Regions from separate parts of the Microbacterium sp. Y356 genome, predicted to be linked through region 2. Evidence: riboswitches for the same ligand, from Rfam matches in the RefSeq annotation. Region 2 holds a riboswitch; the other holds the start of a gene.
What was found. Region 2 has a riboswitch for thiamine pyrophosphate ahead of AC1C2Q_RS07590 (ECF transporter S component). Riboswitches for the same ligand answer to the same signal wherever they lie in the genome.
Positions count from the first base shown of each region.

Region 1: it holds a riboswitch for thiamine pyrophosphate, as region 2 does, so the genes downstream of both, thiM (hydroxyethylthiazole kinase) here and AC1C2Q_RS07590 (ECF transporter S component) in region 2, are expected to answer to the same signal.

Region 1 covers NZ_JCAIUE010000002.1:380,955-388,619, reverse strand. Annotated here, with positions in the region: gene argJ (bifunctional glutamate N-acetyltransferase/amino-acid acetyltransferase ArgJ) at 1-83, opposite strand, end outside; gene argC (N-acetyl-gamma-glutamyl-phosphate reductase) at 80-1,123, opposite strand; gene AC1C2Q_RS15545 (bifunctional hydroxymethylpyrimidine kinase/phosphomethylpyrimidine kinase) at 1,374-3,509, opposite strand; gene thiM (hydroxyethylthiazole kinase) at 3,506-4,351, opposite strand; TPP riboswitch at 4,342-4,437, opposite strand; gene AC1C2Q_RS15535 (DUF402 domain-containing protein) at 4,513-5,220, opposite strand; gene AC1C2Q_RS15530 (cupin domain-containing protein) at 5,223-5,657, opposite strand; gene AC1C2Q_RS15525 (pyridoxine/pyridoxamine 5'-phosphate oxidase) at 5,700-6,260, opposite strand; gene AC1C2Q_RS15520 (HNH endonuclease signature motif containing protein) at 6,330-7,613, opposite strand.
Region 2 covers NZ_JCAIUE010000001.1:1,583,975-1,591,639, reverse strand. Annotated here, with positions in the region: gene AC1C2Q_RS07605 (ABC transporter ATP-binding protein) at 1-251, shown strand, start outside; gene AC1C2Q_RS07600 (ABC transporter ATP-binding protein) at 248-2,326, shown strand; gene AC1C2Q_RS07595 (D-alanyl-D-alanine carboxypeptidase family protein) at 2,394-4,034, opposite strand; TPP riboswitch at 4,106-4,217, shown strand; gene AC1C2Q_RS07590 (ECF transporter S component) at 4,208-4,846, shown strand; gene AC1C2Q_RS07585 (ABC transporter ATP-binding protein) at 4,848-6,305, shown strand; gene AC1C2Q_RS07580 (energy-coupling factor transporter transmembrane component T family protein) at 6,302-7,093, shown strand; gene AC1C2Q_RS07575 (MmcQ/YjbR family DNA-binding protein) at 7,260-7,658, opposite strand.

The sequences.
Region 1 (7,665 bases), on a different contig from region 2:
ACAGCGAGGTCGGGCTTCCCTGTCGATTTGAGCCCTGCGACCACGCCGGCCGCTTCGAATCCTTGAGGTGCAGTGACGCTCACGGGGCGACTCCGTTCAGTGAAAGGGCACGGTCTTCGGGAAGACCAAGCGCGAGGTTCATGGATTGGATAGCCGCACCGGCGGTACCCTTGACGAGGTTGTCGACCGCTGTGACGACGGTGACGCGGTTCGCGCCGCGGTCGATGGCGAGTCCGATGAGGGCTGTGTTGGCGCCGATGACGTCGGCGGTGCGAGGGAACTGACCTTCCGGCAGCAGCTGCACGAAGGTCTCGTCGCCGTATGCGTTCTCCCACGCTGCGCGAATCTCGGCGTCGGAGACGCCCGGCATGATCGGCGCCGTGGACGTGGCGAGGATGCCCCGCGCCATCGGCACAAGAACGGGCGTGAAGGAGATGCGCACGCTGTCGGCACCTGCTGCGGCGAGCGCCTGCTGAATCTCGGGGATGTGCCGGTGCGTGCCGCCGACCGCATAGGGGTTGGCGGAGCCCAGGACCTCACTCGCCAACAGGTTGGTCTTCAGGCTCTTGCCTGCACCCGAAGGCCCGACCGCGAGCACCGAGACGATGTCGCTCGGGTCGATGACACCTGCAGCGACTCCCGGTGCGAGGCTCAAGCTCACCGTGGATGCGTTACAGCCAGGGGCGGCGATGCGCTTCGCATCACGTAGGTGCTCACGCTGCTTCACACCATTGTCGATCAGCTCCGGCACGCCATAGGCCCATGGCTCATGGAAGTGCCCACCATAGAAGGCGTCCCAGGAAGCCTGCGAGGTCAGGCGGTGATCTGCACCCGCGTCGATGATGAGCGGCACATCGTCCAGGGCATCCGTGTACTGGCCGGACTGGCCGTGCGGAAGCGCGAGGAAGACGATGTCGTGGCCAGCAAGGATCTCGGGGGTGGTGTCCTGCAGAGTCAGGTGCGCGAGTGAACGCAAGTGCGGTTGGTGCTGGATGAGCGGCTGGCCGGCGTTGGAATGCGCGGTCACGGTGCGGATCTCAATGTCAGGGTGACTCGCGAGCAGGCGCAGGATCTCGCCGCCCGCATAGCCGGATGCGCCGGAGACGGCGACGGTATACGTCATTCTTCTACCTTAACGGTCTGGAGTGGTGGGCCGAAGGCGGCGACACCGGTGCTCGACCCGCAAAGCCGAAGATCGGCGTTCGGGGAACACGGGGTCGCCTAGAGTCGGCGGCCGCCCAGACGGCTGCGGCGTCGGCGCACCACGACGACGCTCGGAGCGAGCGTCGGTGAAGCGGATGCAGCCGAAGACATGTGGCGAGAATAGACCCGCGGCTATGGCATCCGCAAATCGCACATGCGCCAGGTAGGCCTCACGATCCGGTCGGCGCGGCGAAGAAAGCCAGCTCATGCCGAGCCGAAGCCTCGAAAGCCGTCCGCATCCGAGCGCGGGTGTCAGAAGTGACCGTCGTCGCCGCAGCAGCCACATATGCGATCGCCTGACCAGTGGCATCCTCGAACGCGGGATCGGCGTACGTGGCCAGCCAGGACGCGTATGGATGCTCCGCGCTCTGCGCGTACGCGCCGAACTCCCCCGCGTGCAAGCGCTGGCCGAGGTCGGTGTACAGCCAGAAGCACGGAAGCGCCGCCGCGATGAGTTCTGAATAGTTCCCGGAGTGGGCGGCCGCCCGCAGATGATCGAGATACGCGATGGTCGCCGCCGCTGGTTCGGCAACGAATGTGTCGTGTGTGACACCCTGCGCTGGGGTGAGCCAGGACACGTGTAGTTCGAGTTCACCAGCGATGGCGCCGTGTGCGGACTGCGCCCAGAACGCCTGCTCCGCGGAGGTGGGCGCCAGCCGCGCGGCCTCGGCGAGGATCCTGGCGTATTCACGCAGATACAGAGCATCCTGCGCGAGATAGAACAGGAACACGTCCTGCCTGAGGGTGCCGTCAGCGAGTGCGCGGATGAACGGCAACTCGTCGATGTCGGCACGCACCTGAGCGGTGGCGTCCCACCATTCGGCGGTGAGTTCTTGCACTGTGGGGCGAGTCTGCAGACCGCCGCGCTTCCAGAGCCCGGCGAAGTGGTGCACAGGACCGTGTCCTCTCCCGACGTCGAGCTCAGCACCAGCCCTGAGCGATTCACGCAGCCAGGAGCGAGCGGATGCCACGGCCTCCGGCCACTCTTCACCAAGACCACGCCTGGTGGCGAGCGCTGCGGAAAGCGAGCATCCGGTGCCGTGTGTACTCGTGGTGTCGATGCGCGTGCCGGGGAACTCGTGCACGGTACCGGCGCCGACGAGCGCGTCTGGTGCCTCGTCTCCTGTCAGGTGACCGCCCTTCACAAGCACCGCCGCCCCGGTGCGCTCGGCCAGTTCGCGTGCGACGGCGATGCCTTCTGCCCAGTCGTCGATGCTGTCTCGGCCCGTGAGTGTGGCCAGTTCGGGAAGGTTCGGAGTGATCACATCCGCATATCGCAGCAGATCGTCAAGCGCGGCTTCCGCCTCGGCGTCCAGCAAACGATCTCCGCTGGTGGCGACCATGACCGGGTCGAGAACGACGACAGGCGGGCGCACCTCCACGAGCCAGGAGATGACGGTGCGGATGACCTCTGCGCCCGCAAGCATCCCGATCTTCACAGCATCGATCTCGATGTCGTCCGATATCGCGTCCAGCTGCGCGCGCAGGAAGTCCGTCGGGGGCACGTGCACTGCTCGCACTCCCTGCGTGTTCTGCGCGGTGAGCGCGGTGATCACCGCCATCCCGTAGCCACCGTTGGCTGCGATGGACTTGAGATCGGCCTGGATGCCTGCACCGCCGGAGGGGTCGCTGCCCGCGATGCTGAGCACACGCGGCACTGTCTTTCCCCGCCACCGCTGGCGGAAGATCTGCGCCGCTGCGCGCGGATCATCGGCTGCACACAGCGCCGAGACCACGGCGACTCCGACTGCTCCGGCTTCGCGCAGCGCCGCGACGTCGTCGAGGCCGACGCCACCGATCGCGACGCACGGCAGCGGACTCGCCGCTGCGAAGGCCCGGAAGCCGTCGATGCCCAGTGCCGGTGGATGATCAGGTTTCGTGCTGGTCGGGTGGATGACCCCGACGCCGAGGTGGTCGACCGTGCCAGCAGGGAGGGCGCGCACGGCGTCGAGGTGTTCAAGGGTGTTCGCGGTGAGACCGATGATCGCATCGGGCCCGAGGAGCTCGCGGGCACGCAGTACCGAGGCGTCCGCCTGCCCGAGGTGGACGCCGTCTACCCGTGCTCCCCTCTCCCTCGCCGCAACTGCAGCGTCCAGCCGGTCGTTGACGACGAGCAACGCGCGCCCATCGATCACGCGGGAAAGCTCTAGCAGTTGCTCGACGATGTCGGAATCCGTTGCCGTCTTGTCGCGCAACTGCACGAAGCGCACACCGCCGGCGACCGCGCGTCTCACGGTCTCCGCGACCCCGCGCGAGCCGCACAGGTCGGGGTCAGTGACGAGGTAGACCGAAAGGTCGACGTTCATCGCTCATCCGTTCCGAGTCGCGCCGCGGACGCGATGTCTTCGGGTGTGAGCGCGGCGAGCGCGTCGAGCAGTGCCACCGCGAAGCTCCCTGGTCCGTGAGACTTCTCCGCCGCGTGTTCTGCGGCAATCGTGTATACGAGGCTCGCCGAGGCGACGGCCCTGAGCATAGACACGTCGGCGGTGCGGGCAGCGCCGAGGAAGGCTGCCATGACGGCGCCGAGGGCGCAGCCACCGCCGGTCACCTTCGTGAGCAGCTCGTGACCGTTCGCGATGCGGATGATCTCGTCACCATCGGTGATGAGATCGACGGGTCCCGATACTGCGACGACGCTCCCGAAGCGCTGGGCGAGGGCACGAGCGGCGTCGGATGCAGCATCCGTCGTGTCGGTGGCATCCACTCCCCGGCCTCCGGCTGTCATGCCAGCCAAGGCGAGGATCTCCGAGGCGTTTCCACGGATCGCCGACGGGCGCCGTTCTGCGAGTTCATGAGCCAGCGCCGTGCGCACCGGCAGTGCGCCGATCGCAACGGGGTCGAGCACCCATGGCGTGCCGGCGGCCACGGCTCCGGCCGCCGCCTCGCGGCACGCGTCTCGTTGCTCTGGCGTCGGGGTGCCGAGATTCAGCAGTACGCCAGAGGCGATGCCGGCGAACATCTCGCTCTCCCCCACGATGTCGACCATCGCGGGCGCTGCGCCGATTGCCAGCAGCACGTTTGCGGTGAATCCGGTCACGACGGTGTTCGTGATGCAGTGGGTGAGTGGAGGTTCAGCCCGCAGGGACGTCAGCAGGCGAGCTGCGTCATCGACGAGGGTGGTGGACGGTGGACGCAGAAGATCGCTCAATGCGACATCCCTTCGCTAGTACGAACTAGATCAGGTTCGACGGGTGTGCTCTCAGCCGCCCTGTGGCGGCACCCCGTGTCACTGCTCGGAGTCTAGCGGAGCGCACCCGGCGTGGTCGGGGAGCGATGGTCCTGGTCTAGTGCCGCGATCAGGAAGCTCGATTAAGAAATTTCGCCGATCCACGAGAGCGTGGGCGTCGTCCACTCGGCATCCGGTCGCCATGTCGTCCAGGATCGCTCGAATGGCCAGTTGCCCGCGTGGAAGGATGCGATCGCCGCATCCGCATGCTTTTCGATCTGCGCAGCATCCGCGGCCGATAGGCGTCCCTGGATGACGGCTTCGATGAGCTCATCCTCGTCTTTCAACCCGATCTCGCCGTCGAAGCCAATCTCGACGTCGAGGACGTGGTCCGATGAGTAGGTCGCCGCGTCGGTGCGCTGGTGTGCGTTCTCGAGGTTCACGTACCAGCCTGCGAACGTCCACTCGTCTCCGCTTGCCTCACTCCAAAACAGCCAGACCGACCACGGCATGCCAGCGGGCGCGATCCGCAGCACGCCGTTTCCCCACCACTCCTCGACGATTCGGGTGCGTTCAACGAGCCAGCGCTCGGCCAGCGGCACGGTGCGGATGCGTTGCCCGTCTGGCGCTCCCATTCCCTCGAGCTTCGCTCCGGGAGCGAGCCAGGCGACGAGCCCTCGTTCGTCATCACGCACCACCCGCATCGGTGCGACGTTCGAGACGTCACCCTTCTGCCAGAGAGGCTTGCGGTAGTGCCAGTCAATCTGCGCGCCCGGCGCGAGGAAGGGCTGGTCGCCAAGCTCGCGGGCCTCGGCTGGAGCCGTGGGCGCGGTGGCGCGCGGAACCGTCACGATCAGTCGGTCCAGGGCATCGGGCGCTCAGGATCGCGAGTGGCATCATCCGGAAGGTGCGGAAGCTCTTCGCCCGCCGCACGGATGCAGAGCCAGCGCAGTTCACCTGGGCTGTCGGGACGAGCACGCCAGGTGCGCCATACTCCCTGGCCGACGCGGATGGTGGAACCAGGGCCGACGTCGACGACATCGTCGTCGAGCCCCATCTGGCCGAGGCCCTCAAGGAATACGTAGAGCTCCTCGGCTGTGCTGTGCGTGTGCCAGTAGCCGGCTTCCTCCCCAGGAACGAGGGCATTGGCGGTCATGCCGATGTACTGCATCGCCAGTTCGTGGTCGACGACACGTCTGCCGTCACGTGAACGTGCCGGCACAAAACCACCGAAGTGGTCGCGCCACTGGTCCGGGGCACCGATCTCGGTCACTTCGTAGTCACTCATGGGGCGGCCTTCCGCTGATTCTCGTCGTGGGTGTACTGGGCTTCACGCGACTGGGGTTCGCGACCATTTGCCACCCGCGCGCTCATAGACGATGCGTGTGTGATTGCGATCCACTGAACCCTGCCAGAACTCAATGCGGGTGGGGACGATACGCCACAGCACCCACTCGCCGGGGAGGATGCCTTCGCGCGCACCAGGCGAGCGGGCTGCGAGATCGGCCGCACTATCCTGCTCTGATGCCTCGACGACTGTGCCGCGCACGCGTACTGCCCGAAGCACTGGCTGCCACCAGAAGTTCATCGCCGCCACCGGCCGCGCTGCCAACTGGGCGGCTTTTCGTGAGTCTCGAGATCCGGCGAAGCCCCATCCCTTTTCGCTGACGTCCTTCAGGCTGAGTGCGCGCGCATCGGGAATGCCCTCGGCGTCGACGGTCGCCAATGTGGCCGCCTGCGGTTCGGGAACGCCGCGCGCTGCGGCGTCGTGAATCCACGCCAGAAACATCGCCGCAGGATCGTCACCGAAAGAGTCTTCGTCGAGTGGTGGAGCAGTTCCGGTCAGCGCAGGCTGGGCGCGCAACCATTCGGCGACAGAGTTTTGTGACATGCCGTCATCCTTTCGGATCATTCAGCGTCCGCCGATAAGGACACGCGTACACCGCGCTAAGAACCGCGCTTAGAAGGGTGGAGTTGCAGGAGTTGGTGGTCTGGTGCGATGACCAGTCGGTGTGGTGACTTCGACTGTACGATCGGGCCGGCTTCGGTAGACGGCCCGGGTGAGATGTCGATTCACATGATCGCGTGGGCACAATGGGCGCAGCTCTTCGATATTGGTTCTGCCGCCCTGCGCCCATGGGATCTCGTGATCGATGTCTGACTGCTGCGCCAGTCGTGTGCATCCGTCTCGGGAGCAAGTACCATGTTGCAGGATCAGCCATTCTTTCTGCGCCGACGTTGCTCGGCGGCTACGTCGTTCCATATCGAGCACGATGCTGTCGATCGGGTCAATGATCACTCTGCGGAACACCCCAGTGTCGAGGAAGATCTGCTTCGCCGTCAACGCGTCGAGCGGCCCATAGCCGACGAGCTCGGCCTGCGGCTCAGGAAGCGATGCGATCTCGGTCGCATCGCCGGAGAGCAACTGGACAGGGATCGTGACAAACACCTTGGTCTGCACCGCCGTATCGGTGCCGATCCCGCACAGCCACTCCGCGCACAGATCTGCCCGAATCTGCGCCCGAGTACGGCACTCGTTCGGATGCATCTGCAGCTTCTTCGCTTTCGTATCCGCACGCTGGTACGCAGCGACGGCATCCTCGGTGGACATCAGCACACCAAACCAGGTCATGCCCTCATCCCGGTGACCTAGGCTCACCCTCCGGTCACGCAACGCCCTGGTATGGCGGACGCTCGGGTCTTCGGGTGTGAGTTTGTCGACCAACCTTCGCAACCGCTGCATGAAAAGGGCGGGGGCACAGGTCAATGCCCATTCCGCGGTCGCCTCATCGATCCGACGGCAGGCGTCTCGTTCGGCCTCGCGTTCGAACTCTGTGCTGTGCGCCGGAGCACGCACCTTCAACAGCGCACCGACAGTATGCGAGACGAGATACATCGAAGCGAACCCGTCACGCGCATTGCGCCACAGCGTCGGCAGATGTGCCTGCGCCTGCTCTGCAACATGCAACTGCCCGCGCACATAGTCGTCTGAACTCTTCAGTCTCAACGCGATATCGAAGATCGCTCCTCGCTCGGCGACCGCCACTGCATCACGGTCCGTTGTCAGCGCATACAACTCAGGGTTGCGACGTGCGAGAGCAACGGCATCCGCAATACGCGCAGCCCGACTCGCCGCCTGACGATTCAGGTCGATGTCAGCACACTGCAGATCATCAAGCACAGACTCGACGATGAACGCGGCGTCGTGGGGCCGGTCATCCACATCGTCGAACCAGGAGTCCATAACTCCAGTTTAGAATATACGAACCCATTCTGGCAAGGCTAGTTTCGAATAT
Region 2 (7,665 bases):
TCATCTTCGACGACTCGTTCTCGGCGCTCGATCTCACGACAGACGCCAGGCTGAGACAGGCGCTATGGCGTGAGTTGCCGGAGGTGACGAAGATCGTTGTCGCGCAGCGTGTGTCGAGCATCATGGATGCCGATCGCATCGTGGTTCTCGACGGCGGCGCGATGGTCGGCATCGGCACCCACGACGAGCTCCTTGCCACCAATGACACCTATCGTGAGATCGTCGAATCGCAGCTGGGGGTGGACGCATGAGCACGCCAGAACAGCTCACTGCAGAAGAGCAGTACGAAGCAGAGCTCGCCGACGCGGCGCGCCTGGAGGCGGGAGGCTGGGATGCCCCCGCCCCTGGCAAGGCCGATCACTTCGGCAAGAGCTTCGCCCGCATGATCGGGCTGCTGAAGCCCTCCGCCATCTGGTTCGTCTTCGTGTCGATCCTCGGCGCGATCGGCGTCGTACTCACCGTCGCCGCGCCCAAGGTGCTCGGCGAGGCGACCAACATCATCTACGAGGGCTTCATCTCGAAGACGCTGGGCGACAGCGGCGTTCCGGCAGGTACGTCGCAGGAGCAGGTCATCGAGCTGCTGCGGTCGCAGGGCCAAGATGACTTCGCGAACATGGTCGCGGCCTTCACCGACTTCCAGGTCGGCGCCGGCATCGACTTCGAGCGGCTTCGCACGATCATCATCGCCGTCCTCGCGATCTACGTGGGCGCTGCGCTGCTGACCTGGATCCAGGGCTATGTCATCAACGTCATCATGGTGCGCACGATGTGGCGTCTTCGTGAGTCCGTTGAGGCGAAGATCAACCGGCTGCCGCTGTCGTACTTCGACAAGGTGCAGCGCGGTGAGCTGATCTCTCGCGTGACGAACGATATCGACAACATCACCACCGCGATGCAGCAGTCCCTCTCTGGTGCGCTGACCTCGGTGCTCACCGTCATCGGTGTGCTGGTGATGATGTTCTCCATCTCGTGGCAGCTCGCTCTCGTGGCTCTTGTCGCTCTGCCGCTCATGGGCGTCATCTTCGGCGTCATCGGTCCGCGATCGCAGAAGGCCTTCGGATCACAGTGGCGCAAGGTCGGCCGGCTCAACGCCCGCGTCGAGGAGGCGTTCTCCGGACACGCGCTCGTCAAGGTGTACGGCCGTGAGAAGGATGCGCTCGACAAGTTCCAGGCCGAGAACGAAGAGCTGTTCCAGGCGAGCTTCAAGGCACAGTTCCTCTCTGGCATCATCATGCCGGGCATGACCTTCATCGGCAGCCTGACCTACGTCGGCATCGCCGTCCTCGGTGGTCTGATGGTCGCGAGCGGCCAGCTGCGCCTCGGTGACGTGCAGGCGTTCATCCAGTACTCGCAGCAGTTCACGCAGCCGCTGTCGGAGCTGGGTGGCATGGCGGCAGTCGTGCAGTCCGGTACGGCTTCGGCCGAGCGGGTGTTCGACTTCCTCGACGCCGACGAGCAGGAACCGGATGCGGCAGATGCTCCGACTCTTGCCGACGGCGAGGGCGTCATCGAGTTCGAGAACGTGTCGTTCTCTTACACACCGGAGCGTCCGCTGATCAACGACCTCTCGTTCCGGGTAGAGCCGGGTCAGACGGTCGCGATCGTGGGACCGACCGGCGCGGGCAAGACGACGCTGGTGAACCTCATCATGCGCTTCTACGAACTCAGCGGCGGCCGCATCCTGCTCGACGGGCAGGACATCTCTGAGGTGACCCGGTCCGAGCTGCGCTCGCGCACGGGCATGGTGCTGCAGGATCCGTGGCTGTTCGCAGGTTCCATCCTGGAGAACATCCGGTACGGCCGGGCCTCGGCGACCGACGAAGAGGTATTGGCCGCAGCGAGGGCGACGTATGTCGACCGCTTCGTGCACGCGCTTCCCGACGGGTACGAGACGGTTCTTGAAGAAGACGCGGCGAACGTCTCGGCCGGTGAGCGTCAGCTCATCACAATCGCGCGCGCGTTCGTCGCGAAGCCGTCGATTCTCATCCTCGATGAGGCGACGAGCGCCGTTGACACCCGCACCGAGTTGCTGCTGCAGCACGCAATGGCGGCGCTGCGGCAGGGGCGTACCTCGTTCGTGATCGCGCACCGTCTGTCGACCATCCGCGACGCCGACCTCATCCTCGTGATGGAGCACGGCGACATCGTCGAGAAGGGTTCGCATGACGAGCTCATCACGGCGCAGGGCGCGTACTGGCGGCTGTACCAGTCGCAGTTCGAGCAGGCAGCGACCGACATCGACGCGGAGGAGGCCCTCACCGGCTCCGTCCCGGTCGTTGTCACCGGAGAGGCTGAGGCTGAGGCCGAGGTGCAGGCGGAGGTCTGAGATCTGAGGTAATCAACTGTGGCCGGCTGCAATCGCAGCCGGCCACAGTTTTTGTTGTTGTCGTTTGTCAGTCGTCCGCAGCGAGCCCGAGGATCTCAAGGGGATGCGTCAGGCGCCACAGCGGGCTCGGTCCGTTGAGTTCTTCGGCGAGGGAGACGCTGGAGTCTGTGGCATCCACGGGCCCGTTCACCGTGAGCGTGCCGATCTCTTCGCCATCGGCGCGCTGATCGCGCAGGTCGAAGGTTACCGTTGTGTCCGCCGATGCGCCGTTCCACAGCACGACGTTCGCGTCGCTGTCGGTCACCACATCCACGCTCGTGCCCCACGGAGTGCTGACCGTGCCAACAACCGTGCCGGCCTGCACTGCCGGAGGTGTTGCCGCCAGTGCGGCCTCCACTTCGGCGAACAGCGAGCGCGTCACTTCGAGCCGCTGGTCGTCATCGTCCTGGTTCAACACCGACGTATACAGGTGCACTGTCGTGTCACCGATCGTGACGTCCTTCGCGGTGAGCAGGCTCCACCCCACGAGGGTTCCGGTTTTGATGCCGACGACGCCCGGATCTGCGAGCATTCCGTTGGTGTTGGTCACCAGGCCGGCACCCGGGATCTCCACACTTGCGGTGCCGACGATCTCGGCGAACACGGGATTCTGCATCGCCCGCTCGGCGAGCTGCAGCAGCGCCTCCGGTGTGGCGATGTTGTCCTCGTCGAAACCGGATGGGGTCACCACGGTGATTGCGGAGAGGCCACGGTCGGCGAGCCATATCTCCGCGGCCTCGGCGAACTGTCGGTTCGAGCCCCAGATGTCGCGCGCCAGCCGATCGACATAGTTGTTCGCGGATCCGAGCAGGGTGCCCTGCAGCATCTGGTACTCCGTCAGCACGCCGCCAACCGGTACATCCAGCGCTGATTGATTCGCGCTGCGGTAGTTCCAGTAGTCGAGCGTGTCACCATACGTGAACGCGAATTCCGGTCCCGTCTCGCCGAGCTGCAGCGGCATCTTGTCCAGCACCATCAGGCTGGTGACGACCTTCGTCAGACTGGCGATGGATGCCGCATCTAGGGAGGATGCCATCGAGGAGACCCCGCCGATGCTCACACCCGCGCTTCCGATGGTGGGCCAGGTGACCGTCGCCGCCTCGGACGCCACCGCCTGGAGCGGGGCGGCCTGGACGGTCGGCGGCACTGCGTTCAGTGGCCACAGCAGCATCGTCGCGGAATAGGCGACGGCAAGAGCAGCGACGGTGCCCAGCGGCGCGAGCAACGTGCGCGCGCCGGAGCGCAGCGAGGCATCCCCCAGCAGGTCGGGTCCCGCCTCGTACATCGTTACCGCATTGAGATCGGCCGGGCGGGTGCCTTCGCTGACATCGTCGACATCGATCCAGGTGAGAGCAGTGACCGGGCGCGCGGAATCAGCCCACTGCGCGTCTGAGGCGGTCTCGTCCACCGCGCGCTCGAGCACGTTCAGGTCGGCGTCGGCGTCGAAGTCGAAGATTGTCTCGGCAGTGGTGGACGTATCCCGTGTTTCCGGGGCATCCGGTAGCGGTTCTGAGGTGTTCGGCACCGCCTCCGGGGCATCCGATTTCGCCTCCGCGGCATCGGTGAACGGCAGGGCTGAGGGGCGCGCGGTATCGACCGCTCCCGTACGCGCGCGAAGCGCACGCCGGCTGAGCGTGCCCGTATCGGGCGTCGCATCGTCAGGGGTCACCCACCTACGCTACCGAATCTCGCTCCCGGTGTGCGCAGTGCGCCAGGAACTCCCCTGTTCGGTATGATCGTCAACACAACCACGGGAGTCCGGTAAGTCGGGCTGAGAGGGAGCGACACGCGCTTCGACCGTCGAACCTGATCTGGGTCATGCCAGCGCAGGGAGGAGTTCAGATGAACACGTCTACACGCACGCCCACTGCCGCTCGCACCGGGCTTCTGCGCCCGGAGATCTGGCGTTGGCGCATCGTCGACATCGTCGTCGCCAGCGTTCTCGGCGTCGCCTGCGGGTTCCTGTTTCTGGCCTGGAACGTAGGATATCTCGGGCCGAAGGCGCTGCTCGAACCACTACTGCCCGGTGTTCAGGGGCTTCTCGACGGCCCGTGGCTCATCGCCGGTGTTCTCGGGGGCCTCGTCATACGCAAGGCGGGGGCCGCGATCTACACCGAGGTGATCGCCGCGGTGGTCTCTGCGCTCGCGGGCGCTCAATGGGGCGGCTTTCTCACTATCGAGGCAGGGCTCGTACAGGGGCTTGGTGCCGAGATCGTCTTCCTGCTCTTTGCCTATCGCTACTGGTCCCTGCCGGTGGCTCTTCTGGCCGGCGCTGGTGCCGCGCTCGCCGGCGGTGTTAACAACCTGATCCTTTGGTACGCAGGATCGGGAGCGACCTTCACCATCGTCTACCTCATCAGCACGGTGGTTTCAGGGGCGGTCCTTGCCGGCGCGCTCGGCTGGGTGCTGTCGCGCGGGCTCGCGGCGACCGGAGCACTTGACCGATTCGGTTCCGGCCGTGAGGTGCGGAACCGCGTCTGACATGCCAGTCGGCAACATGGGGCCAGCAGCGGTCAACGCGCGCGGCTGGGGTTGGCGGCACGCGAGCAGACGTGCGTGGGCGCTGCACGACGTCACATTCAGCATCGAACCCGGCGAGCGGGTGCTCATCCTCGGGGCATCCGGCGCGGGGAAGTCGACGCTGCTGCATGGGCTGGCCGGAGTTCTCGGCGGTGATGAGGAGGGCGAGAGTACCGGCGAGCTGTTGGTCGATGCGGAATCTGCCGCGGCGACTCGTGGCCGTTCCGGGCTCGTGCTCCAAGATCCGGACTCGCAGGTCATCCTCGCGCGGGTAGGCGACGATGTGGCGTTCGGATGCGAGAACATTGGCATCCCGCGGGAGGAGATCTGGCCGCGGGTGCGCGCAGCTCTCGACGCTGTCGGCCTTGACGTGCCGCTGGACCGGCCCACCAAAGCGCTGTCCGGCGGACAGAAGCAGCGACTCGCGCTCGCGGGTATTCTCGCGATGCAGCCGGGCCTGGTGTTGCTTGACGAGCCGACAGCGAATCTCGATCCTGACGGTGTCATTGAGGTGCGCGACGCCGTGCAGCGAATGCTGGCGGCGCATCCCGCCACGCTGATCGTCGTCGAGCACCGGCTGGATGCGTGGCTTCCGCTCATCACGCGGGTGATCGTCGTCGGTGACGGTGGAGTGATTGCCGACGGATCCCCTGGCGAGGTGCTCGGCAGCAACGGCGCGGAACTCGCCGCCGCAGGGGTGTGGGTGCCGGGTCATCCGCCAGCCCTGCCCCCGCCGCCACGTGATGAGCCGGGAGCGACCCTGCTCACTGCGCACGACCTCGCCGTTGCTCGGGTGAAGGGCACGACCGTGGCATCCGGCGTCGACCTGGAAGTGCGTGCGGGACAGGCTCTGGCAATCACCGGGCCGAATGGCGCGGGAAAATCCACTTTGGGCCTCGCGCTTGCCGGTCTTCTTCCCCCTGCCGGTGGTCGCGTGGAAGCATCCGGCGCGCTCGCGGATGGTGCAGGTTCCGCGCCCATACGCTGGTCGTCGAGGCAGTTGCTGACGCGTATCGGGATGGTTTTCCAGGAGCCGGAGCATCAGCTGCTTGCGAAGACCGTACGAGACGAACTCGCAGTTGGCCCGCGAGCACTGGGGCTGAGCGCGGACGAGATCGCCGCGCGTACGGACGAGTTGCTTGCGAGGCTCCGTCTGTCGCATCTCGCGCTGGCGAATCCGTACACGCTGTCGGGCGGCGAGAAGCGTCGACTGACCGTCGCGGCGGCGCTCGCGACCAGGCCGCGGATGCTCGTGCTCGACGAACCGACGTTCGGTCAGGATGCGCGCACCTGGGCCGAACTCATGGCGATGTTGGCCGTGCTGCGTGACGAGGGCGCTGCGATCGTCACGATCACCCATGACCTCGATGTGGTGCGCGCGCTGCGCGCAGAACGCTTCGAACTGGGCGGCATCCGATGACGTTGCTCGACACTCGCGCTCGTTCAGGTGTCGTCGCACAGATCAACCCGGTGGCGAAGCTGGGCGTTAGCGCGCTGATCGCGATCCCGCTGATCCTCACGCTGGACGTCGTCTCTGCCGCGGTCGCCCTCGCGCTCGAGTGCGTGCTGTTCCTCTTCGCCGGTGTCGGCTGGCGGGAGTTCTGGATCCGCACCTGGCCGGTCTGGCTGGCCGCGCCCCTGACAGGTGTCACGATCGCGTTGTACGGCGAGACGAGCGGGACGATCTATGCGGAGTGGTTCGTCGTGCGTATCAGCGAGGGGTCGCTCGCGCTGGCGTTGGCGACGATGTTCCGCGTGCTTGCGATCGCTCTGCCGTCAGTGGTGCTCTTCCTCACGGTCGATCCGACTGATCTCGCTGACGGAATGGCACAGGTCCTGCGGTTGCCTGCCCGGTTCGTGCTCGGAGCGCTCGCGGGCCTGCGCATGGTGGGACTGTTCCTCGACGACTGGCGGGCGTTGGAGCTGGCCCGCCGAGCGCGCGGCGTCGCCGACCGTGGTCGGATAAAACGGCTGCTTGGGATGGTATTCGCGCTGCTGGTGCTCTCGATCCGTCGGGGTGCGAAGCTGGCGACGGCGATGGAAGCGCGCGGGTTCGGGGCGCCGGGTCGGCGCACCTGGGCGCGCGAGTCCACATTCGGTGCGCGGGAATGGATGCTGTTGCTAATCGGCGCCCTGATCTCAGCGACAGCCGTGACAGCCGCAGTGCTCACCGGGTCATGGAACTTCATCCTCGGCCCTAGTTCCTGACGCTGCTCTCGAGGCTGCGAGTGGCCAGTTGTGGCTCTCTGCTGCCGGGTGCTGCGCGAGACACCATCAGCGATGCTCCGCAACATCCTCTGCATGAGACACCAATCCACCGATGGTGTCTCATGCAGCCGATGATGCAAACTGTTGCCGATGGTGTCTCGGTGGCCTACGCGCATCGCTCGTCGAGCGTCCGAACCAGCCGTTTCGGAGCGGTCACCCGATACGACGCATCGATGAGTTCGCCGATCTCACGCCAGTCCGTCGCTTGGTCGAGGTCTATGCCGAGCCATCCGGACGGGCCGAGGTATGCGGGCACCCAGAATCGCGTGTCTTGTCGCAGTGCCGGATCGTCACCGGGATCGGGTCGCACCATGATTGCTGCGTCGTGCGCGATCCACTCGTCGTCTATGCGTTGGGAGCCGCCGAAGTAGCAGAACACCTTCTGTGTGAAAAACGCGGGGCGGCCGTGGCTGACCTTCTCGTCGGCCTCGGGCAACGCGAGCGCAATGGTCCGCACTCGCGCCAGCAGTGGATCGTCTTCCACGAACATGAGGGGATGAGACATCAGCGCG